3 regions of the Pseudomonas sp. GW821-FHT07G10 genome follow, and region 3 is predicted to be linked to each of the others. Evidence: predicted binding sites of a transcription regulator. Region 3 holds the regulator's gene; each other region holds the start of a gene.
The links. The regulator sigma-54, encoded in region 3, starts transcription at its own class of promoters, with help from an activator protein. The targets are predictions, from matches to a motif close to ANTGGCATNNANNTTGCTNT.

Region 1 (10,652 bases), on a different contig from region 3:
TTACACGTCGCGACACAGAATGACTCGTTAGTCACCACTGACGAACGGTCATCACGCTTCGTGAGCTGGGTCACCATTACAAATGCCGGCGTTTTTAGAGGTGCCCTTGTGCCCGATGAGCATCAACCGCCAGGTTCGCCTAGGCGACTTTCTTTTCACCGGAGAGTAACGAGGAATCCATGAAGGTTCTTGTAGCTGTCAAACGAGTGGTCGACTATAACGTCAAGGTTCGCGTCAAAGCGGACAACTCCGGCGTCGATCTCGCTAACGTCAAGATGTCGATGAACCCTTTCTGCGAAATCGCAGTGGAAGAAGCCGTACGCCTGAAAGAGAAAGGTGTTGCGACTGAAATCGTCGTCGTCTCCATCGGCCCGTCCACCGCTCAAGAGCAACTGCGCACCGCGCTGGCTCTGGGTGCCGACCGCGCCATCCTCGTCGAATCCGCCGAAGACCTGACTTCCCTGGCCGTTGCCAAGCTGCTCAAGGCTGTTGTCGACAAGGAACAGCCTCAGCTGGTGATCCTTGGCAAACAAGCCATCGACAGCGACAACAACCAGACTGGCCAGATGCTCGCTGCACTGAGCGGTTACGGTCAGGGCACCTTCGCCTCGAAAGTCGAAGTCACTGGCGACAACGTTGCCGTGACCCGTGAAATCGACGGCGGTGCACAGACCGTTTCGCTGAAACTGCCGGCCATTGTCACCACCGACCTGCGTTTGAACGAGCCGCGCTATGCGTCCCTGCCAAACATCATGAAAGCCAAGAAGAAGCCGCTTGAAGTGCTGACTCCTGACGCTTTGGGCGTTTCCACCGCCTCCACCAACAAAACCCTGAAAGTCGAAGCGCCGGCTGCACGCAGCGCAGGCATCAAGGTCAAGTCGGTGGCTGAACTGGTCGAGAAACTGAAAAACGAAGCGAAGGTAATCTAATCATGACTATCTTGGTAATCGCCGAACACGACAACAAAGTAGTGGCCCCGGCCACGCTGAACACCGTGGCGGCTGCCGCCAAAATCGGTGGTGACATCCACGTTCTGGTTGCCGGTCAGGGCGTTGGCGCTGTAGCTGAAGCTGCCGCCAAAATCGCTGGCGTGGCCAAAGTGCTGGTCGCCGACAACGCTGCCTACGCACACCAACTGCCAGAAAACGTTGCACCGCTGGTAGCGGAGTTGGGCAAGGGCTACAGCCACATCCTGGCTGCCGCCACCTCCAACGGCAAAAACATCCTGCCGCGCGTTGCCGCTCAGCTGGACGTTGACCAGATCTCCGAGATCATCTCGGTTGAAAGCGCTGACACCTTCAAGCGCCCAATCTATGCCGGCAACGCCATCGCTACCGTTCAGTCCAACGCGTCGGTAAAAGTCATCACCGTGCGTGCTACCGGTTTCGACCCGGTTGCCGCTGAAGGTGGTTCGGCTGCCGTTGAAGCGGTTGCGGCTGCTCACGACGCTGGCACTTCCAGCTTCGTTGGCGAAGAACTGGCCAAGTCCGATCGTCCGGAACTGACCGCTGCCAAGATCGTCGTTTCCGGCGGTCGCGGCATGCAGAACGGCGACAACTTCAAGCACCTCTACGCCCTGGCCGACAAGCTGGGCGCTGCTGTTGGCGCTTCCCGCGCTGCGGTCGACGCCGGTTTCGTACCGAACGACATGCAGGTCGGTCAGACCGGCAAGATCGTTGCACCACAGCTGTACATCGCCGTCGGTATCTCCGGCGCGATCCAGCACCTGGCCGGCATGAAAGACTCCAAGGTGATCGTTGCGATCAACAAGGACGAAGAAGCGCCGATCTTCCAGGTGGCCGATTACGGCCTGGTGGCGGACTTGTTTGAAGCCATCCCCGAGTTTGAGAAGCTGGTCTAATCCAGCGGCCTGACTTATAAAGAGCCCGGCCTTTTGGCCGGGCTTTTTATTGTCTTTGATTTGAGTGGGAGAAATTCGCCATGGATCTGCGTCGCTGGAGTGGCCTGTCATTGCTTGTGGGCCTTTCGGTTTTGCCTGTGCTGTCGGTTGCAGCAGGCAAATGCGAACGCCTGGTGGTGACCGGCAGCCCGGATGCACCGCCGTATCTGTGGCGCGACCCGCAAGACCCGACACACTTGATCGGTGCCAGCGCCGATCTGTTGCAACAGATCGCGGGAGAGCTGGGGCTCAAGGTCGAGTTGCTGTACGCAGGCCTGCGCTCGCAAGCCCTGGATGAAGTACGCAGCGGACGTATGGACATCCTCGCCGATGCACCGTTGACGGTGAATGAACTGGAAACGCTGGATTACATTCATCCACCGTTGGTGGAGAACGACTATCTGGTCTGGACTCGCAAGGATTCGGTGCTGGCCTACAACGAGGCGAAAGACTTGCACGGTCATCCTGGTGCTGTGTCGGAAAAGGCCCGTTTGACCCAGCCGTTTGAAGCGTTCGCCAAGGCGCAGTTGAGCCTTGTGCGCCTGCCCAACCTGACCGAGGCTTTTCAGAAGCTGCTTTTAGGCGAGGTGCAATACGTACTTGCCGGACGCTATGCAGGAATGGCGACGGCCCAGACTCTGGGGATGGCCAATGATCTGGCGGCCCATCCACAACCGATTGATAAACCGGGCCTGTTCCTCGCGGTTTCCCATAACTCTGCCTGCAACGACCCATGGTTACGCGGACAGTTGGCCAAAAAGATGACAGAATTGCCCGCGTCCGGTCTGACGGAAGCCGTGCTGCAGCGCAATCTAGAGCGCTGGAAGGCACAGTTACAGCAACCCGTCAGCCCAAAACTTTAGGGTGCGTCCTCAATAAATGACGGTCGCGCCGTCGCCCCGCCAAAATCGGGGTGAGACAGGAACAATGAGCATTGGGGCCAGGCCCTTCGGGTTGAAGCTGTGGTCGAGCCATGCTGCGTTGCGGGACTTGAAGAGGCGAAAAGCATCTCCTGCGTCCCGCGCCTTGCCTGGCACGACCACAGCATCAACGCGATCCGCCCTTTATTAAGAACGCACCCTGGGATTTTCTAGTGACTATTCGACCTCTTTTCGCTGTCCTGGCCGTTCTGGCTCTGGCCGGTTGCGCAGCCGATCCGGCGCCGAATGAACAGATGCGCTTGACCGGGCAAGCCCTGGAACAAGCCAGAGCCGTGGGCGCGACAACTGAAGACGTCGCTGAGCTGAAACTCGCTGAAGGCAAGTTCACCCAGGCTCAGGCTGACATGGTTCACCAATCGTTCAAGGACGCGCGCATGCAAGCTGAACAGGCTGAGCTGGACGCCCGTCTGGCTGAAGCACGGGTCCTGACCCAGAAAAGCCAGGAACAACTGAAAGTGCTCAACACCCGTATCACTCGCCTGCGCAAGCAACTGGGAGATGCCCAATGAGCCTGAAGACCAGAGTACTCGGTGGTCTGCTATTGGCCGGTTGCGCGAGCCTGTACGGTTGTGCCGGCCAGCATAGTGACGCCGCTTTGCGCCAGGCCAGCGCCGACTTCCAGAAGGTCAAGGAAGACTCGAATGTGCTGCGCGTCGCGCCCAAGGACGTGATTCGCGCCGGTGAGTCTCTGGCTCGCGCCGATCGTCTGTCGAGCTACTGGGGCAGCGGTAAGGATGTGGCGCATTACGCCTACCTGAGCCAGCGCTACAGTGAAATTGCCCGCGAACACAGCGAACAGATACTGAACCAGGAGCGCACGGCAAAACTTGAGCTGGAGCGTCAGCGCCTGCAATTGGCCTTGCGTGAGGCCAAGCTGCTCAGCGTGCAGCAGCAGGGCAAATGGCTGGAAGAGCAGATCATCAGCCTGGCAACGACTCAGACCGATCGCGGTCTGGTCATGACCTTGGGGGATGTGTTGTTCGATACCGGCGAAGCGGACTTGAAAAACTCGGCCAATCGCACGGTGCTGAAAATCGTTCAGTTCCTCCAGCTCAATCCCAAGCGCGTAGTGCGGATTGAAGGCTATACCGACAGCACCGGCGGCAAGCAGGACAATCTCAGTTTGTCTCGCGATCGTGCTCAAGCAGTTGCCGACGTGTTGATTGATCTGGGTATCGAGGACAAGCGTATCCAGGTCGAAGGCTACGGCGATGAGTATCCGGTGGAGGCCAACGCCTCCGAGCGCGGACGTGCGCAGAATCGCCGCGTGGAAATTGTGTTCTCCGACGAGAAAGGCCAGCTCGGCGCTTCCCGCTAAGACCCTCGCCACTGAAAGCCCGGTAACCTGAGGTGCCGGGCTTTTTTGTACCTGCGAATTGGCTCGCAATACAGTACAGTTTTTGCTGACACTGCACTGTACGGTCAACTATTGTGGCAACTGTCCCCGTACACTTCTAAACTGTTCCGGTATTGTTCTGCACAAAAATAAAATGCCCGTGAAATCGAGTGCTGCGTCATGACCAATCTCTTGCTCTATCAACGTATCGCTCAGCAATTGGCTGAGGATATCCGTCGTGGTGTCTATCAGCCGGGCGAGCGCGTGCCCTCGGTACGCAAGATGAGCTCGCAGCTCAACGTCAGCCATGCGACGGTGCTTCAGGCTTACGCCAATCTCGAAGACCAGGGGCTGATTCGTGCCAGGCCGCAGTCCGGTTATTACGTGCACCAGACGCCGGCCCTGACAGCGCCAACCCCGGATATCGCCCGGGTCGAGCGGCCAGGTCTGGTCACTCGCAGCAGCATCATTCAGCAGGTGTTGGTCGAGTCGCGGCGCGAAGGCGTGTTTCCGCTGGGGGCCGCCGTTCCGAGTGTCGACTATCTGCCGGTGCGTGCTCTGCATCAGCAATTGGCCAAGGTCACGCGCTTTCATAGCCCACGGGCCTTCAGTTACATGTTTAGCCCGGGTTTTGAACCGTTACGCCGACAAGTGGCGATTCGTATGCGTGATGCCGGTGTGGTGGTCGATCCATCGGAAGTGGTGATCACCCACGGTTGCGTCGACGCCTTGCAGATGTCGTTGCGGGTGTTGACCCGACCAGGCGATCTGATCGCGGCTGAGTCGCCGACCTATTACGGACTGCTGCAACTGGCCGATCTGCTGGGCCTGAAAGTCATCGAGATCCCGAGCGACCCAGCCATTGGCATGAGCCTTGAAGCGCTGCAATTGGCGGCGAACCAGTGGTCGATCAAGGCCCTGGTCCTGACCACGCGCCTGAGTAACCCGTTGGGCGGCACCATGCCAGAGGAGCGACAGAAGCAGTTGCTGCGTCTGGCATCGGATTTCGATATCCAGGTTGTCGAGGATGATATTTACGGCGAACTGATGTTCGAGCAGGGCCGTACCAAGGCACTGAAGGCCTACGACCGGCTGGATCGGGTGATCTACTGCTCGAGCTTTTCCAAGACCTTGTCACCCGGTGTACGGATCGGCTGGATGATCGCCGGTAAGTACCAACAGGAAATCCAGCGTTTGCAGACTTTCAGCACCCATTCTGCGTGCAGCGTCACTCAGATGGGGATCGCGTCTTATCTGGAGAACGGCGGTTATGATCGCCATCTGCGCTATATCCGTCAGGAGTACCGCAAGAACCTCAGTGCTTTCCAGCTGGCGGTGCAGCAGTATTTCCCGGAAGGCACGCAGATGACCCGACCCACCGGCGGCTTCATCCTCTGGGTCAGCCTGCCTGGCCGGGTCAATACCCAAGAACTGCATGTGCGCGCCTTGCAACAGGGCATCAGCATCGCGCCGGGGCTGATTTTCAGTAACACCGAGCAGTTCAATCACTGCATTCGATTGAATTGCGGCATTCCGTGGAACCGCGAGGCCGAGCGAACGCTGATGACCTTGGGCATGCTCGCAAGTCAGCTTTGTCAGGAGGCGTCGGGCGGTTTCTGACAGGGGCCGGGTCCCGTCGAGTGGTCGGCTTATCGGGAGCTTGTCATGGACCGTTCAACAAGCGAGCATATGCCCCCTCTGCCGTTAGTGCTGTAGTGCCTATGAAAGCGATTTTTCCTGTTGGTTGGTTGTTAGTCTGCTTATTGAGTGTCTTCAATAACGTGACGGTGATGGCGGCTTCCAGCCAGGACAAGCCGGTTGTGGCTGCCTCCACGGCGAAATCGCAGAAGCCTGCATCGGTAAAAAAACACGCGCCTGTCAAAAAGCGTGCGCCCATCGCTTCCAAGTCAAAGCCGGCAAGTGAAGTAGTGCAAACCCCGTTGCCTGCGGTCAATCTGGACTTGAGCCTGCCGCAGGATATGGTCAGGGATTTGCAGCCCCCGGGTGCACTGCTGCAGACCAGGCGACAGCCATTACTGCCAAAGTTGTTTGGCGCAAAACCGAAGTCGGACAGTCCGTTTCAGCTCAATGGTCGCTTGCTCAACAATGAAATGGGGTTGCAGCTACGTAATGAAGAGCGTCGCGAGGTCGAAGGTGCCGCGCTGGATTTCCAGTTCAAACAGTAAGTACAAACACCTTGCTGTGACCCACGGTCTTGACGCTTTGTCGGAGACTGGTCAGTCACGGCTGTTTGAGTGAAAAAACCACGGTCTGGCTAATTTCAAACGGCTGTTTTAGCGGGTACTCTATTGCTCGTCATTAAACACTTTGGCCGTCACGAGGAGTTTGTTCGTCATGAATTGCCGTGAAGGCTGTGGCGCCTGTTGCATTGCCCCTTCCATCAGTTCACCGATCCCCGGCATGCCCAATGGCAAAGCCGCGGGAGAACGTTGCGTGCACCTTACTGCCGAGCACCTGTGCGCCATCTTCGGGATGCCCGAGCGGCCGGCGGTCTGCGCGGCTTTTCAGGCGGATGTCGAGGTGTGCGGCAGCAGCCGTGAAGAAGCTATCAAGTTATTGGGTTGGTGGGAGCAAATGACGGCGGCTTAGTGTTTTCAATGTACGGAACTTCAACAATAAGGAATAAGACAATGGGTTCGCTGCATCGAATGGCTGTGCTGTGTGGTTTGACTGTTCTGCTGGCCGCAACTGCTCAGGCCGAAGATTGGCAGACTGCCAAGGACGAAAACGGGATCAAGATTTCCCTGAGTGAAGTCGCCGGCTCCCAATACAAGGCCTATCGCGGCGTGACGATCATGAAGACCTCCATCGCCAAACTGCGTGCCTTGCAAGAGGATGTCTCAGGGGCGTGCGCCTGGATTCATGAGTGCAAATCGCAGAAACTGCTCAAGCACGAAGGCGATCAGAGCTGGACCTACACTCAGTTCAGTCCGCCCTGGCCGGTTACCCCACGCGATTCGGTACTGCACGTCACCACAGTCGAAGGCGCCGATGGCAGCCTGACCCGCAAGCTGGAAGGTGTGCCAACGTATATTCCTGAAGAAAAGGGTTTCGTGCGGGTCGCTCAGGTGCAAGGCTTCTGGAAGTTCGTACCCAAAGGCGCAGATCAGATCGAAGTGACCTACCAGGTTCACACCGAACCGGGCGGCAGTGTGCCGTCGTGGCTGGCCAACAAGTTCGTCGTTGACGCCCCGTTCAACACTTTGAAGGCGCTGAAACAGCGCGCTGAAAAACCATAAGGTATTGAACCGGTTGCTCTTTGAAAGAAGGTCGCCTGTTGGCGGCCTTCTTTATGCAAGTCTCTGAGTGCTGTGGGTGGAACGATGCTCACTGCTCAAGGTCGAGATGATGTAAGCCCATCCATGGGTTTTATCGAGGAGGCACCAATGCAAAAGTGGGAAGTCACTTTCGTTGATGATCATGGTGTTCAAACCGTCGAGCAGTTTGACTGCGAGCAAAAACCCACCATGGAGCAGGCTGCGCACTTGATACTTTCAAAGTTGCTGCCAGTCCCGGCCGAGCTCGATCTCAATGATCTGGAAGGCCGTATCGATGACCCCACGGTCAAAAGCCTGAAAGATCAGTACAGCATTCAAATCCTCGAAATCACCCCGGCTTCTTGAGGCTCTGGCACAGGGGCTGGCTTCGCGCTACTCTGCAATCGAGATCAGCGAATGAATCGCTAAGGTCTGGTCTCTTGTCAGCTACATGCTTGTTTCCCGGCGGCAATCTTATTGTCGTATCGCTTTCACCATTGTGGTTGCGAGCGCAGGGAGTACGGAAAGTCTATCCATCAGTTTGAGGAGGACGTTTCATGAGCACAGCCTATCAAGAAGACATCAGCAGCAGCGTGCTGCGCCGCATGAAAGAGGGCGGTTTTGATTTTTCACGATTCCATCCCATCGAGTTCTACGCCATTTTCCCGGATGAGGAGCGGGCGCGCAGGGCGGCAGGACATTTTCGCGGTGAGTCATTGAATGCTCAGATCAGCGTGCGTGATGACGGGGCCTGGCATCTGGAGCTAAGCAAGGTGATGTATGCCACCTACGGCGGCATCGGTGACTTCGAGCAGGATTTCGAGGCGGTGGTCGAGCCTCTGGGCGGGATTATCGAAGGTTGGGGCGTGAAGCAGGAGGTACGAGGGTTACTCGCATAACACCTATGAACAGCATCAACGCTCAGCATCGGCTGACCTCAGGGTCGGCCGATTTCGTTTGTGGCTGTTGGAAGATCAAAAGATCGCGGATTATCCAGAGGTTCACGCGTGCAGCGAAATCAAGTCTGACTATGCTGGTGATAGCTATAGGCATTGCTTCGCAATGAAGCGGGGGCGATCGAGTTGGGGCGTTTGCTGCACGGGAATGGTGCGGCACCTGCCGGGCTATTATCCAACTGATTGATATTAAAGCGTTTATGCCGCTGGCACGGGCCTTGCGAAGCCTTGGTGTCCGGGTGACAAGGAGTACGGCATGATCCGCACCTATTTTGATGAGATGTATGATGCCGGCGGCCAGGTCCGTCCGCATTATCGGGAGTTCGCCCGTTGGTTAGCCGAAACGCCTGACGAGCTTTTGGCACAACGGCGACGCGAGGCCGATCTGCTATTTCATCGCGCCGGTATTACTTTCACACTCTATGGTGATGAGCAGGGGACAGAGCGCCTGATTCCCTTTGACACTATTCCCCGCAGTATTCCCGCCAGTGAATGGCGGATCGTCGAACGTGGCTGCATCCAGCGGGTCAAGGCGTTGAACATGTTCCTCGCCGACCTCTATCACGAGCAGCGCATCATCAAGGCTGGCATCATCCCGGCCGAGCAAGTGCTGGCCAACGAGCAGTACCAGTTGGCCATGCAAGGGCTGGATCTGCACCGCGATATCTATTCGCATATTTCTGGCGTCGACCTTGTGCGTGATGGCGACGGCACCTATTACGTGCTCGAAGACAACCTGCGCACACCCAGCGGTGTCAGCTACATGCTCGAAGATCGCAAGATGATGATGCGGTTGTTCCCCGAGTTGTTCGCCGCCCAACGCATTGCGCCGATCGATCATTACCCCAACCTGTTGCTCGACACCCTGAAAAGCTCCAGCCCGCTGGACAACCCCAGCGTCGTGGTATTGACTCCCGGGCGCTTTAACAGCGCGTTCTTCGAACACGCGTTTCTGGCTCGGGAGATGGGCGTCGAACTGGTCGAGGGGGCTGATCTGTTCGTGCGTGATGACCGTGTGTTCATGCGCACTACCGACGGGCCGAAGGCCGTAGATGTGATCTATCGTCGTCTCGATGACGCATTCCTCGACCCCTTGGCGTTCAATCCCGACTCGATGCTCGGCGTGCCCGGTCTGTTGTCCTCTTATCGCTCTGGCAATGTGGTGTTGGCGAATGCCATCGGCACCGGTGTGGCAGACGACAAGTCGGTCTATCCGTTTGTCACCGACATGATCCGTTTCTATCTGGACGAGGAGCCGATCCTCAAGAACGTGCCCACCTGGCAATGCCGCAAACCCGAGGAGCTGTCCCACGTGCTGGCGAACCTTCCCGAACTGGTAGTCAAGGAAACTCAAGGTTCCGGTGGTTATGGAATGCTGGTGGGGCCCGCGGCGACGGCGGCGGAAATCGAATCGTTCCGCGCGCGGATCAAAGCCAAGCCTCACGCCTACATCGCCCAACCGACCCTGTGCCTGTCGACCTGCCCGACGTTTGTCGAAAACGGCATCGCCCCGCGCCATATCGACCTGCGCCCGTTTGTCCTGTCTGGCCGGGAAACCCGGGTAGTGCCCGGCGGCCTGACCCGCGTCGCCCTGCGCGAAGGCTCCCTGGTGGTGAATTCGTCCCAGGGTGGCGGTACCAAGGACACCTGGGTGGTCGAGGATTGAAGGAAGCCTGCCATGTTAAGTAGAACTGCCTCGGATTTGTATTGGATGTCGCGTTACCTGGAGCGGGCGGAAAACCTCGCACGGATGCTCGATGTCAGTTATTCGCTGTCGTTGATGCCGCAGGACGGCCGTGGTGACGGTTTGCATGAGCTGGCGATGCCGCTGATGATCACCGGTACGCTGGATGACTATCTGGAGCGTCACGGTGCGTTGCATGCTGAACGGCTGCTGCACTTTTTCGCGCTGGACGCGGCCAACCCGGCGAGCATCTACAGCTGCCTGGGTGCCGCACGGGCCAGTGCTCATGCGGTGCGTGGGCGAATCACCGCCGACATGTGGGAAAACATCAACGCCACTTGGCTTGAGATTCGCGGTATCGCCGAACAAGGCCTAAGCCGCTACGGCATGAGCCGTTTTTGCGAGTGGATCAAGGAGCGTTCCCATCTGTTTCGCGGTGCTTCCTACGGCACCATCATGCGTAACGATGCATTTCGTTTTATCCGCCTCGGTACGTTTATCGAACGGGCCGATAACACCCTGCGCTTGCTGGATGCTCGTTACGAAATGGCCGGCGA
Region 2 (10,652 bases), on a different contig from region 3:
CGCTTGACGCGCTTGAGAAGCTCGTCTTTGCCGGCCATTACATGAGACATACCATACCCCCCCTACCTATATATGGCGGCGATGGTCACAGAAAGGCGGGGGCAGCACAACTCCTTTCGTCCTCTCAAAAACGTTGCGGTAGTGGCGCGATAGCTGGGGAGCAGGCCTACTGTTAGTCAGTGTTCAACGGATCGTCTTGCCGCCGACATTGAGCCACGTCGAAACGTTTAAGCTGTGGTATGGGTAAATGTCGTGCAGGATTTCAGTGATAGTGAAAGGAATCGGGCTAATCACCTGGGGGAAAAGAGATGGGCGAACTTGCAAGTAGCTCGACCCGAGCCATTCCGCGCACGATCTGGGCGTTGGGATTCGTCAGCCTGTTCATGGATCTGTCGTCGGAGCTGGTGCATAGCCTCTTACCCGTATTTTTGGTGGGTACGCTGGGCATCAGTGTGATGGCTATTGGACTCATCGAAGGGGTGGCGGAGGCTACAGCACTGGTCGTTAAAGTCTTTTCTGGAGCAATCAGCGACTTCATTGGCCGCAGGAAAGAATTGTTGCTCTTGGGTTACGGTCTTGCGGCGCTTACAAAACCGCTGTTTCCGCTGGCCGCCTCTGCGGAACTGGTCTTCACCGCCCGAATCCTCGACCGGATTGGTAAAGGCATCCGCGGTGCGCCGCGTGATGCGTTAGTCGCAGATGTGGCCCCACCTGCCATTCGAGGTGCGTGCTTTGGGTTACGTCAGTCGATGGATACCGTGGGCGCCTTTTTAGGCCCCATTCTGGCCATTTTTCTGATGGCCTGGTTTGCCGACGATATTTCCCTGGTGCTGTGGTTTGCAGTGATTCCCGCAGTACTGGCAGTCATGCTGCTTTTTTTCGGGATTGATGAGCCGGAGCATGAAGCCGTACCGCGGCATTTCCGCTCGCCCATACAAATGAGGTCATTGAGGCAGTTCTCAAAAAACTATTGGTGGGTTGTGGGCATAGGTGCGGCATTCACCCTTGCGCGTTTCAGTGAAGCTTTCCTGATCTTGCGTGCCCAGCAATTAGGGTTCTCTGCTACCTGGGTTCCTCTGGTCATGGTGGTGATGGCGGGGTTTTATATGCTGTCGGCCTATCCGGTTGGAAAATGGTCAGACAGTATCAGCCGCACGGCGTTACTCAGCGTCGGTCTGGTGCTGCTGATTCTTGCAGATGTGGTGTTGGCTTATGCCGGGTCCGTCAGCATGGTTCTACTCGGTGTCGCCTTATGGGGGCTGCACATGGGCTTCAGTCAAGGCATTCTGGCGACACTGGTAGCGGACACGACACCTCCCAATCTTAAAGGCACAGCCTTTGGACTGTTCAATCTGGTCAGCGGGATTGCTTTGCTGTTGGCCAGCGTCATCGCCGGCGGACTCTGGCAGGTATACGGCGCCGCGGTAGCTTTCTACGCGGGGGCGGCATTTTCAGCAGCAGCGCTGATTCTACTGCTTATCCAACAACGCAGTGACGGGGCCAGGAGTTAAAGATAGCCAGCCTGGTTTTCGGTGGCTAGCTGGTGTTTGCGGTAATCGCCAGGACTCTCGGAGTACCCCGCAGTCCCGGCCTGAGGCGATATTTCATCGCCTCTTCCTCGCCGAATCCCACTGCCACAAGGCGAGTCAGCGATTCGGTTAAAGCATCGTTTGCGCAGTTGCCCGTCTGTATCCCATGACACCCCAGGCGTATGGCGATTAACGCGGCTGCCCAGTCGACTTGACCGGTAAAGCACTGTCAGTTTGAGCGTTCGACATCGCTGGAAGCGGCTTTCTGAGTGCTCGCTACAGCCTTGGCATGTTCAGACGTCTGGTAGTGCGCCATCGAGGCATCTCGCGCAGCATCCATCCGGGCCATTACCCGGTCGCTGCCACCTGCGGCCATCGCAGCCACAGACGCGCCCATCAGGGTAACGATCAACAACGCTTTAAGGGTTTTCATGGGGGATCTCCAATACTCGGGTTCTGCCAGCAAGAATGTTTGTTGGCTTAAGCTTTAGGCTTGAGCTCATCCTAGTGGCGCCCGTATTTCAGCCCGTTCCCCGCCACATGAATTTTTTGACAGGTTCGCCATATCTGACTTTTTCAGCTGTTCCCCACGTCAAAAGAGCAAACGGCGGTTGAAGCCGCAGGCCGCGTCGTACGTATAGGTGCACTCAAGTATGGAGTGATCGTAAAGTGGGGTGTCTGTCAGATCCTCATGACTCATCAAGGAGTATCGGGTGCGGTTTTTGTCAGTTCAGCAGGGCAGCTACGCCGGCGCCGCGCTATTGCGTGATGCTTTGCCGCGAGCCCGGCCATGATCAGCGCCGGGCTACTTTCGCCGCAAACCCTTACTGTCGGCTGGTTGTTGTACGTGCCGGTGCTGGTCTGGGCGATTCTGCGCTCGCCGTGGGTCGAGCTGTTCACTGACAGCCGCCGTCAGCATTTGCTGTTTGGTACGGTGTTTGCGCTGTTCATGTTGTGGCTGGTGCGACGGGACTTCGATACTGGCGTGTCTTATCACGTTATCGGCATGACCGCAGTGACCTTGTTGCTGGACTGGCCATTGGCAATCGTCGGTGGCCTGATCGCGCAACTCGGGCTGGTCGCGTTGGGCCGTCAGGATCTGGCGGCGGTTGGGGTCAATGGCACTTTGTTGATCCTGCTGCCGGTGCTGGTCACCGAATGCTGTGCAATCCTGGTGGAGCGAGAGCAGCCGCGTAGTCCCTTTGTGTATATCTTTTGTTCCGGCTTTTTTGCGGCGGCACTCTCGGCGTTGTTGTGTCTGTTGCTGGCGCTCGGCTTGCTGTGGTTCGACGAGCGCTTCGCCATGCCCGAATGGCTGGAGGATTTTGTCGGCTATCTGTGGCTGATCATTTTCCCCGAGGCCTTTATCAACGGCATGGTGGTGAGTGCCCTGGTGGTGTTCTGCCCTGAGTGGCTGGAGACTTTCAATCGCACGCGCTACCTGTCGGCACCGTGGAAAGACGACGGGCCACGGGAGTAAGAACCTTGATCCGGATCAAGGACTCAAATCACGGCTCCCGGCATGCTCTGGAAAATCTTCAGGAGCACGGTCATGAGTGTCTACGAATGGGCAAGGCAGGAACTGCGCAGGAGTCTGGATACGGCGCAAGAAGTGGGCTTTGATCCGGGGTTGAGTCTGCGCGCCTTGCTCAGTGCGGTGGTGCAGCAGAGCAAGGGCATACGCAGTGTCGAGGATCTGGCGGATGAGTTGCAGTTTCTGGCCGAGAACCTCGACGAGGGGCAGGATTACGGTTTTATGCGGCCGTGATTTTCTAATTAGTGCGTACGAGGATCGAAGTCCTCGGAGAACATCTCGTCTTCGGCATCCGGGCTGACCGGGATCTTGTGTTCTTCGGCGGCCCAGGCACCCAGGTCGATCAGTTTGCAGCGGTCCGAGCAGAACGGCCGGTTGGGATTGGTTGCGTTCCATTCCACAGGGGCACCGCAGGTTGGGCATTCGACGGTCAGGGTTTGGCTCATGACTGGCCTCCACGCAAAGTAAGATAAAAGTGATGCAGGCGTTCGACCTCGCTGTGCAGCCAGTTTAGATCGCGGTCATTGACCAGTACATCGTCGGCATGGCGCAAGCGTTCTTCACGGCTGGCCTGGACTTTGAGAATCGCCTGGACCTGTTGCTCGCTGGTCTGGTCGCGCAGTAGGGTTCGCTCGATTTGCAGTTGCTCTGGCGCATCGATCACCAGGACACGTTGAGCCAGCGCGTACTGTCCGGATTCGACCAATAGCGGCGACACCAGAATCGCGTAAGGCGACTGGGCCTTGGCCAAATGACTGGCGATCTCCTGACCGATCAGTGGGTGCAACAGGGATTCGAGCCAGCGCCGCTCTTCAGGAACTTCGAAAATCAGCCTGCGCAACGCCGCACGATCCAGTTGACCATCCGCTTGCAGCACGCCCGCACCGAAGTGCTCGGCGATTTTCGCCAGTGCCGGACGCCCCGGCTCGACAACCCAACGGGCGGCATGATCGGCATCGACCAGATGCACACCGAGGTCAATGAAGTGCTGGGCCGCGGCACTTTTGCCGCTGCCGATCCCGCCGGTCAGGCCAAGAATCCAGGGTTTGATAACAGAGGTAGTCATTTGAAACCGACAGACTGCAAGTAGGAGTCGGTTATTTGACCACCCCAGAGCAACGTAATCCAGCCGGCAATTGCCAGATAAGGGCCGAAAGGAATTGGCGTCGAAGTTTGCGCGTTACGCACGCGCAGCAAAATCAGGCCCAGAACGGCGCCGACCAAGGATGACAGCAGAATCGTCAGCGGCAGAATTTGCCAGCCGCCCCAGGCACCGAGCATCGCCAGGAGCTTGAAGTCACCAAAGCCCATACCGTCCTTGCCAGTGAGCAGCTTGAACAGCCAATACACCGACCACAGGCTCATGTAGCCGGCCACCGCGCCCCACAAGGCGTCGTGCAAGGACACGAACAGGCCGAAGCTGTTGACGATCAATCCCAGCCAAAGTATCGGTAGAACCAAGGTATCTGGCAGCAGTTGATGGTCGGCATCGATCAAGCTCATCGCCAGCAAGCCCCAGCTCAAGATCAATACCAGCCCCGCCTGCCAGCCAAAACCGAAATGCCAGGCGACGAAGGCAGAAAGCAGTCCGCAGGCCAGTTCGGTGACCGGGTAGCGTTTGCTGATAGGGACCTTGCACTTCGCACAGCGGCCTCTCAATAGCAGATAGCTGAGGACGGGGATGTTTTCCCAGACCCGAATCGGGTGAGCGCAGTGCGGGCATTGAGAGTGGGGTAGCAGCAGGTTGTAGGTCGGGCCTGGCGCCTCTGGCGGTAAGCCCAACACATCATGGGCTTGCTCCCTCCATTCGCGTTCGAGCATTTTTGGCAGGCGCCAGACCAGCACGTTGAGGAAGCTGCCGATAATCAGTCCCAGGACCAGCACCGATACAACAAAGGCCAGCGGATAGTTGGCCAAAAAATCGTTCAAGGGCATATTCAGATCGCTGAGCCGAGTTGGAAGATGGGCAGGTACATGGCTACCACCAGACCGCCGACGATAACGCCAAGAGTCACCATGATGAACGGCTCCATCAGACTGGTCAGGTTATCGACCATATTGTCGACCTCACCCTCATAGTAAGTTGCGACCTTTTCCAGCATGTCGTCCAGTGCACCCGATTCTTCGCCAATGGCGGTCATCTGGATCGCCATGTTCGGGAAGACGCCGCAAGTGCGCATGGAGAAATTCAGCTGTATGCCGTTCGAGACATCCTGCCTGATGCGATTGACCGCATTCGTGAACACGATATTGCCTGTGACGCCAGCCACCGAATCCAGAGCTTGCACCAGTGGTACGCCGGCAGCAAAGGTGGTGGAGAGTGTGCGGGCATAACGAGCCACGGCTGATTTGTACATCAGCGTGCCCACCAGCGGCAGTTTCAGCAGGCTGACGTCCAGCCAGTCACGCAAGCGTTGTGAACGTTTGCGCGTATGCCGGAAACCAAATACCACAGCGACAATCCCGACCAGCACCAGTAGCCACCACTGCTGCATGAACTCCGAGAGGGCGATGACCATCAGGGTGAAGGCCGGGAGTTGCGCACCTAAACCTGAAAATACCGTCTGGAATTGCGGGACCACCTTGACCAGCAGAATGCCAGTCACAATGCTCGCGACGAAGATCACGGCCAGGGGGTAGGTCATGGCTTTCTTGATCCTGGCTTTGAGGGTTTCACTCTTTTCCTTGTAGGTTGCCACCCGCTCCAACAAGGTTTCCAGAGCTCCGGCCTGCTCACCGGCGTCCACCAGGTTGCAGTACAGGTCATCGAAATACTGCGGTTTTTTGCGCAGCGCCGCGGCAAAACTGTTGCCGGCCGCGACTTCCTGTTTCACCTCGCTCACCAATTTGCGCATGTTGGGGTTATCGAAACCTTCACCGATGATGTCGAAGGACTGCAGCAACGGTACTCCGGCTTTCATCATGGTCGCCATCTGACGGGTGAACAGAGCGATATCCACGGGTTTGATGCGTTTGCCGGCGTTAAAGATCGAGCCGTTTTTTTTTCGTACTTTACCCGGGCTAATGCCTTGCTTGCGTAACTGCGCCTTGATCAGCAGCGGATTATGGCCGCTCAGTTCGCCGGTCATTTTGGTGCCTTTTCTATCGGTACCTTCCCAAGCGTAAACACTGACTCTTACTGCTTTGACTGCCATCGTTCAGTCTCACCACTTTATCGATCCCGGCTCGCCCCACCGTGTTGGCAGGGTGTTGACCCGCAAGTCGATGGATTTGATTTATAGCGTAGTCGGTCAGATCAGCAAGCCAGCGGCAGGCGAGTGACAAAAAGTGTCATTTTGTGCAGTTTCCGGGGATAAGGGCGATGCGCCAGCAGCCTCGCGCACCTGCAGACAAAGGCCCAACGTGTTTGGCATGCACTGTGCGTTGACCTGTATAGGTCATCAGACTTCACTTAATGCCTGGAGCTCGTCTATGAATAGTCAAAAAGGGTTTACCTTGATCGAGCTGTTGATCGTGGTCGCGATCATCGGCATTTTGGCAACCTTTGCGTTGCCGCTTTATACGAAATATCAGGCGCGGGCCAAGAGTACGGCCGGTCTGGCAGAGATATCCGCGCTGAAAGTTTCATTTGAAGACATCATCAATCAGGGCACCGATCCGACATTAGCCTTGGTGGGCGGCACCGCTACTACGTCTAACTGCACAATGACCGCATCAGGTACCGCCTCGACGGGTGCAGGCACAATTGCTTGCACGATTCTGAATGCTCCGGGCCCTGTGCTGAGCAAAACCATCACTCTCACCCGCACACACGACGAGGGCTGGACCTGCTCTACCACTGTGGAGCCTGAGTACTCTCCAAAAGGTTGTGCTGCCAGCGGTACGTAGCGTTCTCGCAAGCCGGTAATACCAGTAAGAAGTGCCCCGGCTAGTGAAGTCAGGGCACTTCTTATGGGGAAAATCGAAGATGAACCGAGGGTGATCAGCGGCGTCGTTTCAGTCTATTCATAGCAGGTCAGATCAAACTGTAAATGGCCAGAAACTCAGGGTGTCAGGAACTTTTGTGATACTCGCAACTTGCATGCAGATTACATACAGGTCATGCAATCTGCACGATTCAGGAACTTTGCTTATATCCCAATACATTGATTTTAAAGTATTTATTTTCATCCTGGAGTTGGCACAACGCCTGCTATATCTCTGCTAGCCCTGTCGCCAAAGCACGGCGCAGGCTTTCTGGAAAAACAGGAGTTACTCGTATGAAGAGGTTCGCTATCGCTGCCGCTACGGCAACCGCTCTGACCCTGACCATGGCCAATGCTGCTTTTGCCCAGACCACTCAAACCGCCCAGTCGCCAATGCTTGTGGCTGCTGGTGAAATGGCCAAGGTCAAGGAAGTCACTTCTGACACCTGGATCACGACTAAAGTGAAAAGCGATCTGGTAACCGAGAAAGGTATTCCTGGCACTGACATCAAAGTTGAAACCAACAAAGGCGTGGTTTCTTTGTCCTCGACTGTTCTTGTAACCGACGCACAGAAAAAAATGGCAGTGGATATCACAAGGAAAATCAAAGGCGTGAAAGCCGTATCGGCTGACGGTCTGAAAGCCGAGTAGGGTTCAAGCTTCTCGCCTGGGCTGGGAGAAGGGGACGACAGGCGCTCCAGCAGTACGCCTGTCATTCCTCCAAGGTTCATGCCAAAAGCCATGCAGACGTGGTCATTACAGACTCCGGCACTGAGTGTCGGAGCTTGTTTTATTTGAAGCGCAGCGTATCGGCCTGAGCCTGGCTGGCGGCAGAGGCCAATGCCAGGCAGAGCAAGAAGCGTGTTTGCATGTTTACTCGCTGTCCAGATGCAGCGGCGTGATCACCCGACCATCACTTTGAGCTTGCCCAAGATTAGCGTCGATGAAGTAAACCCGATCGTCAGCCAACTGCCCTTTGTCCACCAGGAAGTCCTTGATGCTGCTGGCCCGATCTTGTCCCAGTTGACGTAGGAGAACGTCGCTTTCGCTCCAGAATTTAATCAAACCCTCACGCAGCTTTGCCGTGCGTTCGTCGCGGCTCAGTTGCGTCCATTCGGCCGGTGGCTGTGTTTTCAGGCGGGTGCGATAGATGCCTTCGAGCAACGGCGCCTTTTCGCTGTCCGGGACCTCTAACAGAGAGGCTTGCGCAGGGACCTTCTCACCGCGGCGCTGAAGCATTTTGTAGTAGTTGTATTGATATTCACGCTCTAGCCGCTGTTCGGCGATCGGTGGGCCGTCACTGCTCTGGGCGCTGGTGCCTTCAATCTCCAGTTTCAGGGCCGGGCGCTCTTTGAGGGCGTTGGCCAGTTTGGTCAACGTCGATTCGGAGTCCTTACTCAGGTCACTGGAGCCTGGAGCGAACAACACGCTGCCGAGATCTTCCGAGCCGCCACCGCTGACCAGACCGCCAATAAACTTGAACGGAGCTTCAACTGCTCGCAGCACCAGATTGCGCAGGGTCTGCCAGATGACCGGCATCACGCTGAACTGGGGATTGTTCAAGTCACCGCTTATCGGGAGCTCGATGGAAATTTTTCCGTCCGAGTCTTTGAGCAGTGCGATTGCCAGGCGAATCGGCAGGTCTACGGCATCCGGGCTGTCGACTTTTTCACCCAGTTGCAGTTGCTCGACCACCATTTTGTTTTCGGCTTTCAACTGACCTTTGGTGATCAGGTAATGCAAGTCGAGATTGAGTCGGCCCTTGCGAATGCGGAAACCGGCGAACTTGCCGGAGTAGGGCGTCAGGGTGGTCAGCTCGACACGTTTGAAGCTGGCGGCGATATTCAGCGCCGCCATTGGGTCGAAGGGGTTCACGCTGCCTTTGATGGTGACCGGGGCGTAACGGTCGACCTTGCCTTTGATATCGACGCTCGCCGGCTTTGCCTGGCGGCTGTCGATGGTGCCGATCTGACCATTGAGCTGTTGAATGGCGGTGGCGAAGTTTGGTGTCAGGCTCAAGTCGGCGAAGTTGGCCGAGCCGTCGTTGATGGCGATTTCACCAATATGGATACCCAGCGGTTTTTCGTTGCTGGTGGCGGCCGGTTTAACGGCGCTTTTGCTGCCGTTGTCAGCTGGCTGCGGGATCAACAGATCATCGATATTGGTGGTGCGGTCATCGTTGATCATGAAGCGCACGTATGGCTGTAACAGGTTGACCTTGGTGATCGACAGGCTGTCGCCGTGTTGGTAATTCAACCCTTCGAGCACCAATTGCTGCCACTTGAGGAAGTCGCGGGTCTTCAAGGTATCAAGGGTGTGCAACTGATCGACCTGAGCCCGACCGGTGACGTTGAACGCCAACGGCTCGGTGCTTTTGAGATTGACTTCCAGATCACTGCCAAGCATGCCGCTGCGCAGCTCCAGACGAATGAATGGGCTGATATAGGACTGGGCGATGCGCAGGTCGATGTCTTTGGTCTGCACCTGCAGCCTGGCACTGACCGGGCTCAGATTGACTTCGCCGCTTGCCTGGATCTTGCCCTGCTTGCCCAGCCCGGTATCGAGCTTGAGGGTGAAAGGCGACTGATTGAGGCTGTCGAAGTTTTGCAGGTCCAGATTCAGCGGGCCGAGTTCCAGCTCCACCGCTGGTTGTGCCTGGCGATCCGCCAAATGGACCTGGTAGTTACGTAGTTGCACGTCCTTCAACAGGACCTGCCAGGGTTTGTTTGGGGCGCTCGGTGCCGGCTTGGGCGAGTCGGCTGCTGCCGGTGCACTGGCAGGCTCCGGTTTCGTAGCGGGCTTGGCCGGTTGGCTGGCAAAGAGTTTCTGCCAATCGAGTTGACCATCGGCTTCGCGGGCAGCCCAGGATTCCAGTTTCTGGCTGCGGATCTTGCCGACGATTACTTGCTGCTTGAGCAGATCGACCGAGGTCTCGCTGACATCCAGCCTTTCCAGGCGTGCCAGTGGCCGGCCGTCGGGCGCCTTGATCGCAAATGGCGCCACGCTTAGCGAGGTGTCGCTGAGCAGCAATTCGGTTTCTTTGGCCAGGTTGAGTTTGTAATGAGTGCTGAGGTTCAGGATTCCGTCTTCGAGCACCAGCGGCACGGCATCGCGCACGTACGGCCACCAGACTTTCATTTTGCCGTCGGTGACTTTCAGTGTGCCTTCGGAGGCGATCGGCACCAGGCTGAAATTGCCGGTCCAGTCGAGATGCCCACCTTCGGGACCTGCCGCGACCAGGGTCATGTCGGCATTGTCATTGGGCAAGGTGCTGAGGTTTTTCAGTTCGAGGTCGAGCGTGTTGTAAAGAAATTCGATGGGCTCGCTTGGGCGCGCATCCTGGAAATGCACATAGCCACCTGCCAGCTTGATGCGCTCAATGCGCAGCGGGAACGGTTTGGCTTGAGGATCGACAGGTGTCGGCTCGCTGGCGGGCAGTTTGAACAGTCCCAGCAGATTGAGCTTGCCGTCTTTGCCGAACAGGATTTCGGTCTTGGGCTTGTCCAACTCGACATCGGCCAAGTGCAGTGCACGGGTCCAGAGGCTGTCGATCTGCAGATTGGCGTACAACCGTTCGAAGCCGATTTGCTCCTTTCCCGGCTCACCGATATTCAGACCCCACAAGGTCAGCTCCAGACTGAAGGGGTTGAGCTCGATCCGATT
Region 3 (10,652 bases):
CCAGCGACGACTGGGTGTCATGGATGGTTCCACCATCCTTGAGCAGAGTCTGCTCCCCGCCCACGCTGAGGCCGATGTATTTCTCGCCCAACAGGCCAGAGGTCAGGATAGATGCAGTGGAGTCAGTCGGCAGGTTATCTACACGCTTTTCCAGCTGCAACGTGACCCGACCGGTGAAACTGTCGCGATCCAGATCGATAGCCGTGACCTTGCCGATGGTTACACCGGCCATGGTCACTTTGGATCTGACAGTCAAACCGGCGATATTGTCGAAATACGCATAAAGTTTATAACTGTCACTGCTCGCGCTCGGGGACAGGCCACTGACCCGCAAAGCCAGCAGCAGCAAAGCCAGGATGCCAGCCAGCAAGAAAAGGCCGACACCGATTTCCAGGGTGCGGTTTTGCATCAGAAATCTCCAAACATCAAGGCGGTCAGAATAAAGTCGAGGCCGAGAATGGCCAATGAGGCATACACCACCGTCTTGGTGGTGGCACGACTGATCCCCTCGGATGTGGGCTCACAGTCATAGCCTTGAAAAACGGCGATCCAGGTCACTACAAAAGCGAAAACGATGCTTTTAATAACACCATTGAGCACATCGCCGTTGAAACTCACGCTATTTTGCATATTCGACCAGTAGGAGCCTTCATACACTCCAAGCCAGTCGACAGCTACCCAGGAGCCACCCCAGATCCCTACCACGCTGAAAATTATCGCCAGCAGCGGTAGCGAAATGAAGCCGGCCCAGAGGCGCGGGGCAATGATGTACTTGAGCGGGTCCACGCCAATCATTTCCAGACTGGAGAGCTGCTCGGTGGATTTCATGTTGCCGATTTCGGCGGTCAGGGCCGAACCGGCACGCCCGGCAAACAGCAAGGCGGTGACCACCGGCCCCAATTCACGCAGCAACGTCAGCGCAACCATCTGCCCGACCGCCTGCTCCGAACCGTAGCTGGACAGGATATTGAAGCCTTGCAGTGCCAGTACCATGCCGATGAATATCCCGGAGACCACAATGATCACCAGGGACATCACACCCACCGAATGCAATTGTTTTACCAGCAGGCCAAACCCGCCGCCGATGCTCCCGCGACCCAGCAGTGTGTGAAACAGAAACAGCGTCGAACGTCCCAGCGACTCGACAATGTCGATGCCGGATCGACCAAAGAGGCGAATCCTCTCGATTAATGAAGTCTTGTGCATCAGCGCTTCCCCAGAAGATCTGCGCGGTAATCCTGCGCCGGGAAGTGGAACGGAACCGGGCCGTCTGGATCGCCTTTCATGAATTGGCGAATGCGCGGGTTGTCGGTGTTCATCAATTCCTCAGGAGTCCCTTGCCCCAACACTTGTCCATCGCCGACCACATACAGGTAATCGGCAATGCTCGCGGTTTCGGCCAAATCGTGGGAAACCACGATACTGGTGATCCCCAGAGCGTCATTAAGCAGACGGATCAGGCGCACCAGTACGCCCATGGCGATAGGGTCCTGCCCGACAAAGGGTTCGTCATACATGAGAATCAGCGGATCGAGGGCAATGGCTCGCGCCAACGCGACGCGACGTTTCATGCCGCCCGACAGCTCGTCAGGCATCAAATCGATGGCACCCCGCAGCCCCACCGCCTGCAATTTGAGCAGAACGATGTCGCGGATCATCTCATCCGGTAATTGGGTATGAACGCGCAACGGAAAGGCAACGTTCTCGAAAACGTCCAGATCCGTGAACAATGCGCCGCTTTGAAACAACACGCCCATTTGCTTGCGCGCGTCGAACAGGTCGCTGCGCGAGAGCTTCGGCAGGTTCTGACCGTTGACCCAGACTTCACCGGCGCCGGGCCGCAACTGCGCGCCTATCAGGCGTAACAGCGTGGTTTTACCGCAGCCGGAAGGTCCCATGATGCCGGTGACCTTGCCTCGCGGAATGCGAATATCAATGTTATTGAAGATGCTGCGCGCACCGTGCTTGAAGGACAGTCCCTTCAGCTCGACCGCGTAGGCGTTATCGGCACTCATCTAAACTCCTTGCGATGCAGCCTCTCACTAGGACGCCTGGCTCCCTAGGCAGGCCGAACTGGCGGCGAACTATATCACTGCTGATGCAGAGCGCCCAAGGCCGAAGCCGTGCCTGTTCAGGATCAAGACAGGCAAATCACGCAAAGCCCGACGAACTTATGTGAGGGAACTGATCATTACCGTTATAATCGCCGCCTTTTCATCTGGGTAAACGATTTCTGACATGAGCCAATCCAGCGACCTGATTCAATCAGCACAACGTACCATTCGCCTCGAAACTGAAGCCGTAGAAAGCTTGCTGGCTCATATCGACGCAGATTTCGTACGCGCTTGCGAGATGATTCTGGCCAGCAAAGGCCGCGTGGTTGTGGTCGGCATGGGCAAGTCAGGGCACATCGGCAATAAAATTGCCGCAACCCTGGCCAGCACCGGCACCACGGCATTTTTCGTACACCCGGCGGAAGCCAGCCACGGTGACATGGGCATGATCACCCGCGACGACATCATCCTCGCCCTGTCCAATTCCGGCTCTACCAATGAAATCGTCACCCTGTTGCCGCTGATCAAGCGCATGGGCATTCAGTTGATCAGCATGACCGGCAATCCCGAGTCGGCACTGGCCAAGGCCGCAGAGGTCAATCTCAACGTTCACGTCGAGCACGAAGCCTGCCCGCTGAACCTGGCGCCGACGTCCTCCACCACCGCAGCCCTGGTAATGGGGGACGCACTGGCGGTCGCCTTGCTTGAAGCACGGGGTTTTACCGCTGAAGACTTCGCCTTCTCCCATCCGGGCGGTGCCTTGGGTCGTCGCCTGCTACTGAAAGTGGAAAATGTCATGCACTCGGGCACGGAACTGCCTCAAGTGCCGCGCGGCACCTTGCTCAAAGACGCCTTAGTGGAAATGACCCGCAAAGGCCTTGGCATGACCATGATTCTCGAGGCCGACGGGCGTCTGGCCGGGATCTTCACTGACGGCGATTTGCGTCGAACACTGGATCGCACCATTGACATCCACAGCACCACCATCGATGAAGTGATGACCATTCATGGCAAAACCGCGCGCGCCGAAATGCTCGCGGCCCAGGCCCTGAAAATCATGGAAGACAATAAAATCAGCGCACTGGTGGTGGTCGATAGCGATGATCGCCCGGTTGGCGCCTTGAATATGCACGATTTGCTGCGCGCCGGAGTAATGTAATGAGCACAGACCTACTGCTACGCGGCAAAAACATCAAACTTGCGGTTTTCGACGTCGACGGCGTACTGACTGATGGCCGCCTGTACTTTCTTGAAGACGGCAGCGAATTCAAGACTTTCAACACTCTCGACGGCCAAGGCATCAAGATGCTGATGGCCGCGGGCGTACAGACCGCCATTATCAGCGGCCGCAAGACCCCGGTGGTCGAGCGCCGCGCGAAAAATCTCGGTATCCCTCATCTTTATCAGGGCCGCGAAGACAAACTGGTGGTACTGGACGAGCTTCTTGCTCAACTCAACCTAAGCTATGAACAAGTCGCCTACCTGGGTGACGACCTGCCCGACCTTCCCGTGATTCGTCGTGTCGGTTTGGGTATGGCGGTCGCCAACGCCGCCAGCTTCGTTCGTGAACATGCGCACGGCATCACCCAGGCCCGTGGCGGCGAAGGGGCTGCGCGCGAATTTTGCGAGTTGATCCTGCGCGCCCAAGGCAGCCTTGAAGCGGCCAACGCCGCCTACCTGTAGAGCCACCTATGCTGAGCAAAAAAACTCGCAACATTCTGATTTTCGGAGCCATCACCGCCCTGTTCGCGGCCGTTGGCTACTGGAACATCAGCCCGGAACGCTTTCTCGAGCGGCCGGCGGCAGTCGTCGACGAAAACGCTATCGACTACTACGCCATCAACGCCCACAGTGTGCAGTTTCTGCCCGATGGCAAGTTGCAGTACGAAATGACTTCCGACAAGGTCGAACACCTGAAAGCAACCGAAGTGACGATGCTGACCAAGCCCGACTTGCACATCTATCGCGGCACTACTTTCCCCTGGCACGTCCAGAGCGAACGCGGCGAAGTCAATCCGGACGGCACTGAAGTAGAACTGATTGATTCGGTACGTATTGCACGTACCGACGAGAAAGATCGTACGACCATTATTACCAGTAGCCGTATGACCGTATTCCCTCAGAAGCAATATGCGCAGACCGAGCAAGCCGTTAGAATCGACGGCGCTGGTGGCGCGACTACTGGCAAGGGAATGAAAGCGTATTTGGAAGAAGGCAGGATGCACCTGCTATCGAACGTAAGAGGACAGTATGAGGCTCGTTAAAACCCTCCCTATTTTGCTCAGCCTGAGCGCAGCACTGGGAAGCGTGAGCGCCTGGGCTCTGCCGACTGATAGCCAGCAACCCATCCGCATTCAGGCCGACGACGCCCAATTGGATGACAAGCAGGGCATTGCCACTTACAAAGGCGACGTCATCATCACCCAGGGCTCGATGAAGATCACCGGCAATACCGTGACCATCACTCGCACCCCGGCAGGTGAAATCGACGTAGTGACCTCGGTGGGCAACCTGGCTTACTTCGAACAGCTGCAAAAGGCGACTGATCCAAAGCCTGTCCAGGCTTATGGCGTGACCATTCAGTATCACGCCGCGCAAAACCGTATCGTGCTGATCGACAAGGCCAAAGTGATCAACGACGGCAACACCACCGAAGGTGAGAAAATCGTCTACGACACCGTCAAACAGGTCGCTAACGCCGGTCGCGCCACCGGCAACAAGGTCACCCAGCAACGTCCGCGGGTCGACATGGTGATCCAGCCGAAAAAGAAAACTGACGAGCAGAAGGCCCAGTAATGGCAACTCTGAAAGCTCAGCATCTGGCCAAGAGCTACAAGAGCCGCCAGGTCGTGCGTGACGTCAGTCTGTCCATCGACAGCGGCCAGATCGTCGGCTTGCTCGGTCCTAACGGTGCCGGCAAGACCACCTGTTTCTACATGATCGTCGGGCTGGTCCAGGCCGATCAGGGTCGCGTACTGATCGACGACCTGGACGTCAGCCACCAGCCGATGCACGGCCGCGCACGGGCTGGCATCGGCTATCTGCCGCAAGAAGCATCGATCTTCCGCAAGCTGTCGGTTGCCGATAACATCATGGCCATTCTTGAGACCCGCAAGGAACTCGACAAGGCCGGGCGTCGCCAGGAGCTGGAAAGCCTGCTGCAGGAATTCCACATCAACCATATCCGCGATAACCTCGGCATGAGCCTCTCCGGTGGCGAACGTCGTCGCGTGGAAATCGCCCGAGCCCTGGCCACCGCACCGAAGTTCATCCTGCTCGATGAACCGTTTGCCGGTGTGGATCCGATCTCGGTGGGAGACATCAAGCAGATCATTCATCACCTGAAGGCAAAGGGCATCGGCGTGCTGATCACAGACCACAACGTCCGTGAAACCCTGGATATCTGCGAGACCGCCTACATCGTTAACGACGGTCAACTGATCGCCGAAGGCGACTCCGCCACCATCCTGGCCAACGAGCTGGTCAAGGAAGTGTATCTGGGCCATGAGTTCCGCCTGTAAGCGCTGAGGTGTTGGGCAAGTCGTCAGAGCGCCGCTATCAATAAAACCCTATAAATTTTATTGTTACCGCGCTTTAGGCAAACACGCGCCCTCAGGTGTTCAGCCAATAGTCAGAGCGCCAGTAGCAATAAGATCCTGTAAATTTTTATTGTTACCGCGCTCTAGGCAAACACTTCAGTTTCAGGCATATAATTTGCTTATGTTTGGCGCTTCGGCGCCCTGTAGTGGATGGCGCATGTGCGCCGGCAAATAAGGTGTTAAGCCCCTGCCATGAAACCATCGCTAGTCTTGAGAATGGGCCAGCAGCTGACGATGACACCGCAGCTGCAACAGGCCATCCGCCTGCTCCAATTGTCGACCCTGGACCTGCAACAGGAAATTCAGGAGGCACTGGAGTCCAATCCGATGCTCGAACGCCAGGAAGAAGGCGACGACTTCGATAACACCGACCCTCTGGCCGACAACGTCGAGCAGAAAGCCAATACCGATGTTCAGGAACCCTCTTACCAGGAAACCGCCCCGACGGTGGATAACCTCGAGGAAGGCGACTGGAACGAGCGCATCCCCAACGAATTACCTGTCGACACCGCCTGGGAAGATGTTTACCAGACCAGTGCCAGCAGCCTGCCGAGCAACGATGACGACGAGTGGGACTTCACCACCCGCACATCGGCCGGTGAGAGCCTGCAGAGTCATTTGCTCTGGCAACTGAACCTGGCACCGATGTCCGATACTGATCGCCTGATCGCCGTTACCCTGATCGATTGCATCAACAATCAGGGCTACCTGGACGAAACTCTTGAGGAAATCCTCGAAGCCTTCGACCCGGAACTGGACGTCGAACTGGACGAGATTGAAGCCGTCCTGCACCGCATCCAGCAATTCGAACCCGCCGGTATCGGTGCGCGCAACCTCAGCGAATGCCTGTTGCTGCAGCTGCGTCAAATGCCAGCCAAAACACCTTGGCTGACCGAGGCTAAACGCCTGGTCACCGACTTCATCGACCTGCTTGGCAGCCGTGACTACAGCCAGCTGATGCGCCGTATGAAGCTCAAAGAGGACGAACTGCGGCAGATCATCGAGCTGGTGCAAAGCCTCAACCCGCGCCCAGGTTCTCAAATCGAATCCAGCGAAGCCGAGTACGTCGTCCCCGACGTCATCGTACGCAAGGACAACGAACGCTGGCTGGTGGAGTTGAATCAGGAATCCGTGCCGCGCCTGCGGGTCAACCCGCAGTACGCCGGTTTCGTGCGCCGGGCCGACACCAGCGCCGACAACACCTTCATGCGCAACCAGTTGCAGGAAGCGCGCTGGTTCATCAAAAGCCTGCAAAGCCGCAACGAAACCCTGATGAAAGTCGCCACCCAGATCGTCGAGCATCAACGGGGCTTTCTCGAGTACGGCGACGAGGCGATGAAACCACTGGTGCTGCATGACATCGCCGAAGCGGTCGGCATGCACGAATCGACAATTTCCCGGGTCACCACCCAGAAATTCATGCATACCCCGCGCGGCATCTACGAACTGAAATATTTTTTCTCCAGCCACGTAAGCACCTCTGAAGGCGGTGAATGCTCGTCTACAGCGATCCGCGCGATCATCAAAAAACTGGTTGCAGCGGAAAATCAGAAAAAGCCGTTGAGTGACAGCAAGATCGCTGGTTTACTGGAGGCACAAGGCATTCAGGTAGCCCGTCGCACCGTCGCCAAATACCGCGAATCCCTTGGGATCGCGCCTTCGAGCGAACGTAAGCGTTTGATGTAACGGGCCACGCCACAGCGTTCCAGTGGCAGGCATTTCTGCCTGCCGCTTTATGCACTGGCAACGAAGGAGAAGCTGTATGCAAGTCAACATCAGTGGACACCAACTGGAAGTGACCGAACCCCTGCGCATCTACATCGGCGAAAAACTCGAACGATTGGAAAGGCATTTCGACAAGATCACCAATGTGCAAGTCACGATGACCGTCGAAAAGCTGAAGCAGAAAATTGAAGCTACCTTGCATATCCCCGGCAATGAAGTGGTCGCCAACGCCGAGCATGACGACATGTACGCGGCAATCGACGCACTCACCGACAAGCTGGATCGCCAACTCAAAAAGCACAAGGAAAAGACCCAGAGCCTCCTCCAGGGCGCAACAGGTCGTTAACACTCCCAACCCATGATTCGACTTGAAAACATCCTGACCCCCGGCCGTTCTTTGGTGAACGTGCCGGGCGGCAGTAAAAAGCGCGCCCTCGAGCAAATTGCCAACCTGATCAGCCGCGAAGTGCCGGGTCTGGAGATGCAAGATGTCTTCGAGAGTCTGATAGCCCGTGAAAAACTTGGTTCAACCGGTTTTGGCAACGGCATCGCCATTCCCCACTGCCGCCTCAAAGGCTGCGAATCGCCCATCAGTGCCTTGATGCACCTGGACGCCCCCATAGATTTCGACGCCATCGATGGTGCTCCGGTCGACCTGCTGTTTGTCCTGCTGGTCCCGCAAGCCGCTACCGATGCGCATCTGGAACTGCTTCGGCAAATTGCCAGCATGCTTGATCGCAAGGAAGTGCGCGAAAAACTTCGCAGCGCCGCAACTAATGAAGCCCTGTACCAGGTTGTCCTGGACGAGCAGAACGGTCATTAATCATGCGCTTGATCATTGTCAGCGGCCGATCCGGCTCCGGTAAAAGCACCGCCCTCGATGTATTGGAGGACAACGGTTACTACTGCATCGACAACCTGCCGGCCGGCCTGCTTCCGGAATTGGCCGAACGTGCGTTGATTCACACTGAACTGGCGCAACCGCTGGTTGCGGTTTCCATCGACGCCCGTAACTTGCCCAGCCATCTGTCGCGCTTCCCGGAGCTTTTGGAAGAAGTGCGCAGCCGGCACATCCAATGCGACGTGCTGTATCTGGACGCCGACGAGGAAACCCTGCTCAAGCGATTCTCGGAAACCCGTCGACGCCACCCCCTGAGCACCGCCAATCGATCGCTCGCCGAAGCCATTGATGATGAAACCAACCTGCTTGGGCCGATTGCCGACCTCGCTGATCTGAAGCTCAACACCACCCATCTGAACCTGTATCAACTGCGCGATACCATCAAACTTCGCCTGCTGAACCAGCCGGAGCCGGGCACGGCGTTCCTGGTCGAATCTTTCGGCTTCAAACGCGGAATGCCGGTCGATGCTGACCTGGTATTCGATGTGCGCTGCCTACCCAATCCATACTGGAAACCGGAGTTGCGCGATCAGTCCGGGCTGGACCAGCCGGTTGCCGAGTATCTGGCTGCTCAGCCGGATGTCGAAGAAATGTTCCAGGATATCTCTGCGTATCTGCTGAAATGGCTGCCCCGCTTTGCCGCCAGCAACCGCGCCTACGTCACCATTGCCATTGGCTGCACCGGCGGGCATCACCGCTCCGTCTACCTGACCGAACGTCTGGGCCAGGCTCTACAAAAGTCCCTGAAGAACGTCCAGGTTCGCCACCGCGACCTAAGCTAAAGGATTCACACCGCGATGCCCGCTCTGGAAATTGAAATCATCAACAAGCTGGGTTTACATGCCCGAGCATCTGCCAAGTTTGTCGGCGTAGCAGGTCAATATCCCTGCCAGATAAAAGCCGGACGTACCCCTGAATCCATGGTCGATGGCAAAAGCATCATGGCCATGATGATGCTCGCTGCCGGTAAAGGCACCAAAATCCATCTGTGCACTGAAGGCGAACAAGAACAGGAAGCGCTGAATGCGCTGGTTGCGCTGATCAATAACTTCTTCGACGAAGGCGAATAAAAGCTCGGCGGCCCGAGCCTTCGGCGGCGCCTACGCAAGCGCGGTATCCATGACCATCATCAGACAGAACCCGATACACAGCCCCAGGCTGGCCAGCTTGTCGTGGCCATTGCACCGTGACTCCGGGATCACCTCGTGAGTCACCACCAGCAGCATCGCGCCTGCAGCCAACGCCAACCCCAGTGGCAAGAGCAACTCGGCCAGACTCACCAGCCAGGCACACAACAACGCGAAGACCGGCTTAACCAAACCTGAAGCCGCGCCGACCAGGAACGCCTTGACCCGCGACATCCCTGCCCCGGCTAATACCAAAGCGATCACCAAACCTTCCGGCACATCCTGTAAAGCGATGCCCATGGCCAGACTGTCGGCGTCGGGCATCCCACCGCCGGCAGACACGCCGACCGCCATGCCTTCCGGGATGTTGTGAGCAATGATGGCAAATACAAATTGCCAGATCCGCGGAGCAATCACCGGATGCTCCTACAAAAAAAGGCGCGCCTCCCATTGGGTGACGCGCCTTCGCTTGAAGCTGCGGTCGTTTAGCTACCGGCCACTGTCATCCGCTCGATCAGCACTGACCCCGTACGAATATTGCTGCGCAATTCCAGGTCATTACCAACGGCGATGATCTGCTGGAACATGTCACGCATGTTGCCGGCGATGGTCACTTCTTGCACGGCGAACTGAATCTCGCCGTTTTCCACCCAGAAACCCGAGGCACCACGGGAATAGTCGCCAGTCACCATGTTCAAGCCCTGACCCATCAATTCGGTGACCAGCAGCCCGCGCCCCATGCGCCGCAGCAACGCAGCCTGGTCTTCATCGCCATGGCTAACGAACAGGTTATGCACGCCACCAGCGTTGGCGGTGCTCGGCATGCCCAGTTTGCGACCGGAGTACGTGCCCAGCACGTAAGAAACCAAATGACCGTTCTCGACGAAAGGTTTGGCGTAAGTTGCCAGACCGTCGCCATCGAAGGCCGAACTGCCCAGGCCACGCATCAGGTGTGGCCGTTCATCCAGGGTCAGCCATTCAGGGAACAGCCGTTGGCCCAACGTACCTTCGAGGAACGACGATTTTCGGTACAGATTGCCGCCGGAGATCGCCCCGAGAAAACTGCCGAACAAACCGCCAGCCAGTTCCGCGGAAAACAGCACCGGCACTTCGCAGGTTGGAACCGGACGCGCGCCCAGACGACTGGCCGCCCGTTGCGCAGCACGCTGGCCGATGCTGACCGGATCAGCGAGCAGTTCGCCCTGGCGATTCACGTCATACCAGTAATCGCGCTGCATCTGGCCAT

Region 1: a site for sigma-54 is predicted at 8,617-8,636, ahead of AC07O1_RS24540 (circularly permuted type 2 ATP-grasp protein). Genes of this name have one in related genera too.
Region 2: a site for sigma-54 is predicted at 6,430-6,449, ahead of AC07O1_RS02985 (pilin). Genes of this name have one in related genera too.

The regions. Positions count from the first base shown of each region.
Region 1 covers NZ_JBWKQB010000028.1:10,116-20,767, reverse strand. The annotation lists gene AC07O1_RS24595 (electron transfer flavoprotein subunit beta/FixA family protein) at 180-929, shown strand; gene AC07O1_RS24590 (electron transfer flavoprotein subunit alpha/FixB family protein) at 932-1,861, shown strand; gene AC07O1_RS24585 (substrate-binding periplasmic protein) at 1,942-2,763, shown strand; gene AC07O1_RS24580 (DUF4398 domain-containing protein) at 2,994-3,350, shown strand; gene AC07O1_RS24575 (OmpA family protein) at 3,347-4,159, shown strand; gene AC07O1_RS24570 (aminotransferase-like domain-containing protein) at 4,358-5,797, shown strand; gene AC07O1_RS24565 (translation initiation factor 2) at 5,899-6,363, shown strand; gene AC07O1_RS24560 (YkgJ family cysteine cluster protein) at 6,533-6,787, shown strand; gene AC07O1_RS24555 (START domain-containing protein) at 6,829-7,437, shown strand; gene AC07O1_RS24550 (hypothetical protein) at 7,561-7,821, shown strand; gene AC07O1_RS24545 (ribonuclease E inhibitor RraB) at 8,013-8,354, shown strand; gene AC07O1_RS24540 (circularly permuted type 2 ATP-grasp protein) at 8,668-10,077, shown strand; gene AC07O1_RS24535 (alpha-E domain-containing protein) at 10,090-10,652, shown strand, end outside.
Region 2 covers NZ_JBWKQB010000001.1:636,460-647,111, forward strand. The annotation lists gene AC07O1_RS02940 (metal/formaldehyde-sensitive transcriptional repressor) at 1-50, opposite strand, end outside; gene AC07O1_RS02945 (MFS transporter) at 309-1,511, shown strand; gene AC07O1_RS02950 (co-regulatory protein PtrA N-terminal domain-containing protein) at 1,759-1,962, opposite strand; gene AC07O1_RS02955 (energy-coupling factor ABC transporter permease) at 2,320-3,009, shown strand; gene AC07O1_RS02960 (hypothetical protein) at 3,082-3,297, shown strand; gene yacG (DNA gyrase inhibitor YacG) at 3,306-3,509, opposite strand; gene coaE (dephospho-CoA kinase) at 3,506-4,129, opposite strand; gene AC07O1_RS02975 (prepilin peptidase) at 4,126-4,998, opposite strand; gene AC07O1_RS02980 (type II secretion system F family protein) at 5,001-6,218, opposite strand; gene AC07O1_RS02985 (pilin) at 6,496-6,912, shown strand; gene AC07O1_RS02990 (BON domain-containing protein) at 7,284-7,640, shown strand; gene AC07O1_RS02995 (DUF748 domain-containing protein) at 7,863-10,652, opposite strand, start outside.
Region 3 covers NZ_JBWKQB010000004.1:18,254-28,905, reverse strand. The annotation lists gene mlaD (outer membrane lipid asymmetry maintenance protein MlaD) at 1-409, opposite strand, end outside; gene mlaE (lipid asymmetry maintenance ABC transporter permease subunit MlaE) at 409-1,206, opposite strand; gene AC07O1_RS07670 (ATP-binding cassette domain-containing protein) at 1,206-2,015, opposite strand; gene AC07O1_RS07665 (KpsF/GutQ family sugar-phosphate isomerase) at 2,239-3,213, shown strand; gene AC07O1_RS07660 (KdsC family phosphatase) at 3,213-3,737, shown strand; gene lptC (LPS export ABC transporter periplasmic protein LptC) at 3,746-4,318, shown strand; gene lptA (lipopolysaccharide transport periplasmic protein LptA) at 4,305-4,850, shown strand; gene lptB (LPS export ABC transporter ATP-binding protein) at 4,850-5,575, shown strand; gene AC07O1_RS07640 (RNA polymerase factor sigma-54) at 5,846-7,339, shown strand; gene hpf (ribosome hibernation-promoting factor, HPF/YfiA family) at 7,416-7,724, shown strand; gene ptsN (PTS IIA-like nitrogen regulatory protein PtsN) at 7,737-8,201, shown strand; gene rapZ (RNase adapter RapZ) at 8,204-9,061, shown strand; gene AC07O1_RS07620 (HPr family phosphocarrier protein) at 9,077-9,349, shown strand; partial or broken gene AC07O1_RS07615 (ZIP family metal transporter) at 9,380-9,832, opposite strand; gene pmbA (metalloprotease PmbA) at 9,892-10,652, opposite strand, start outside.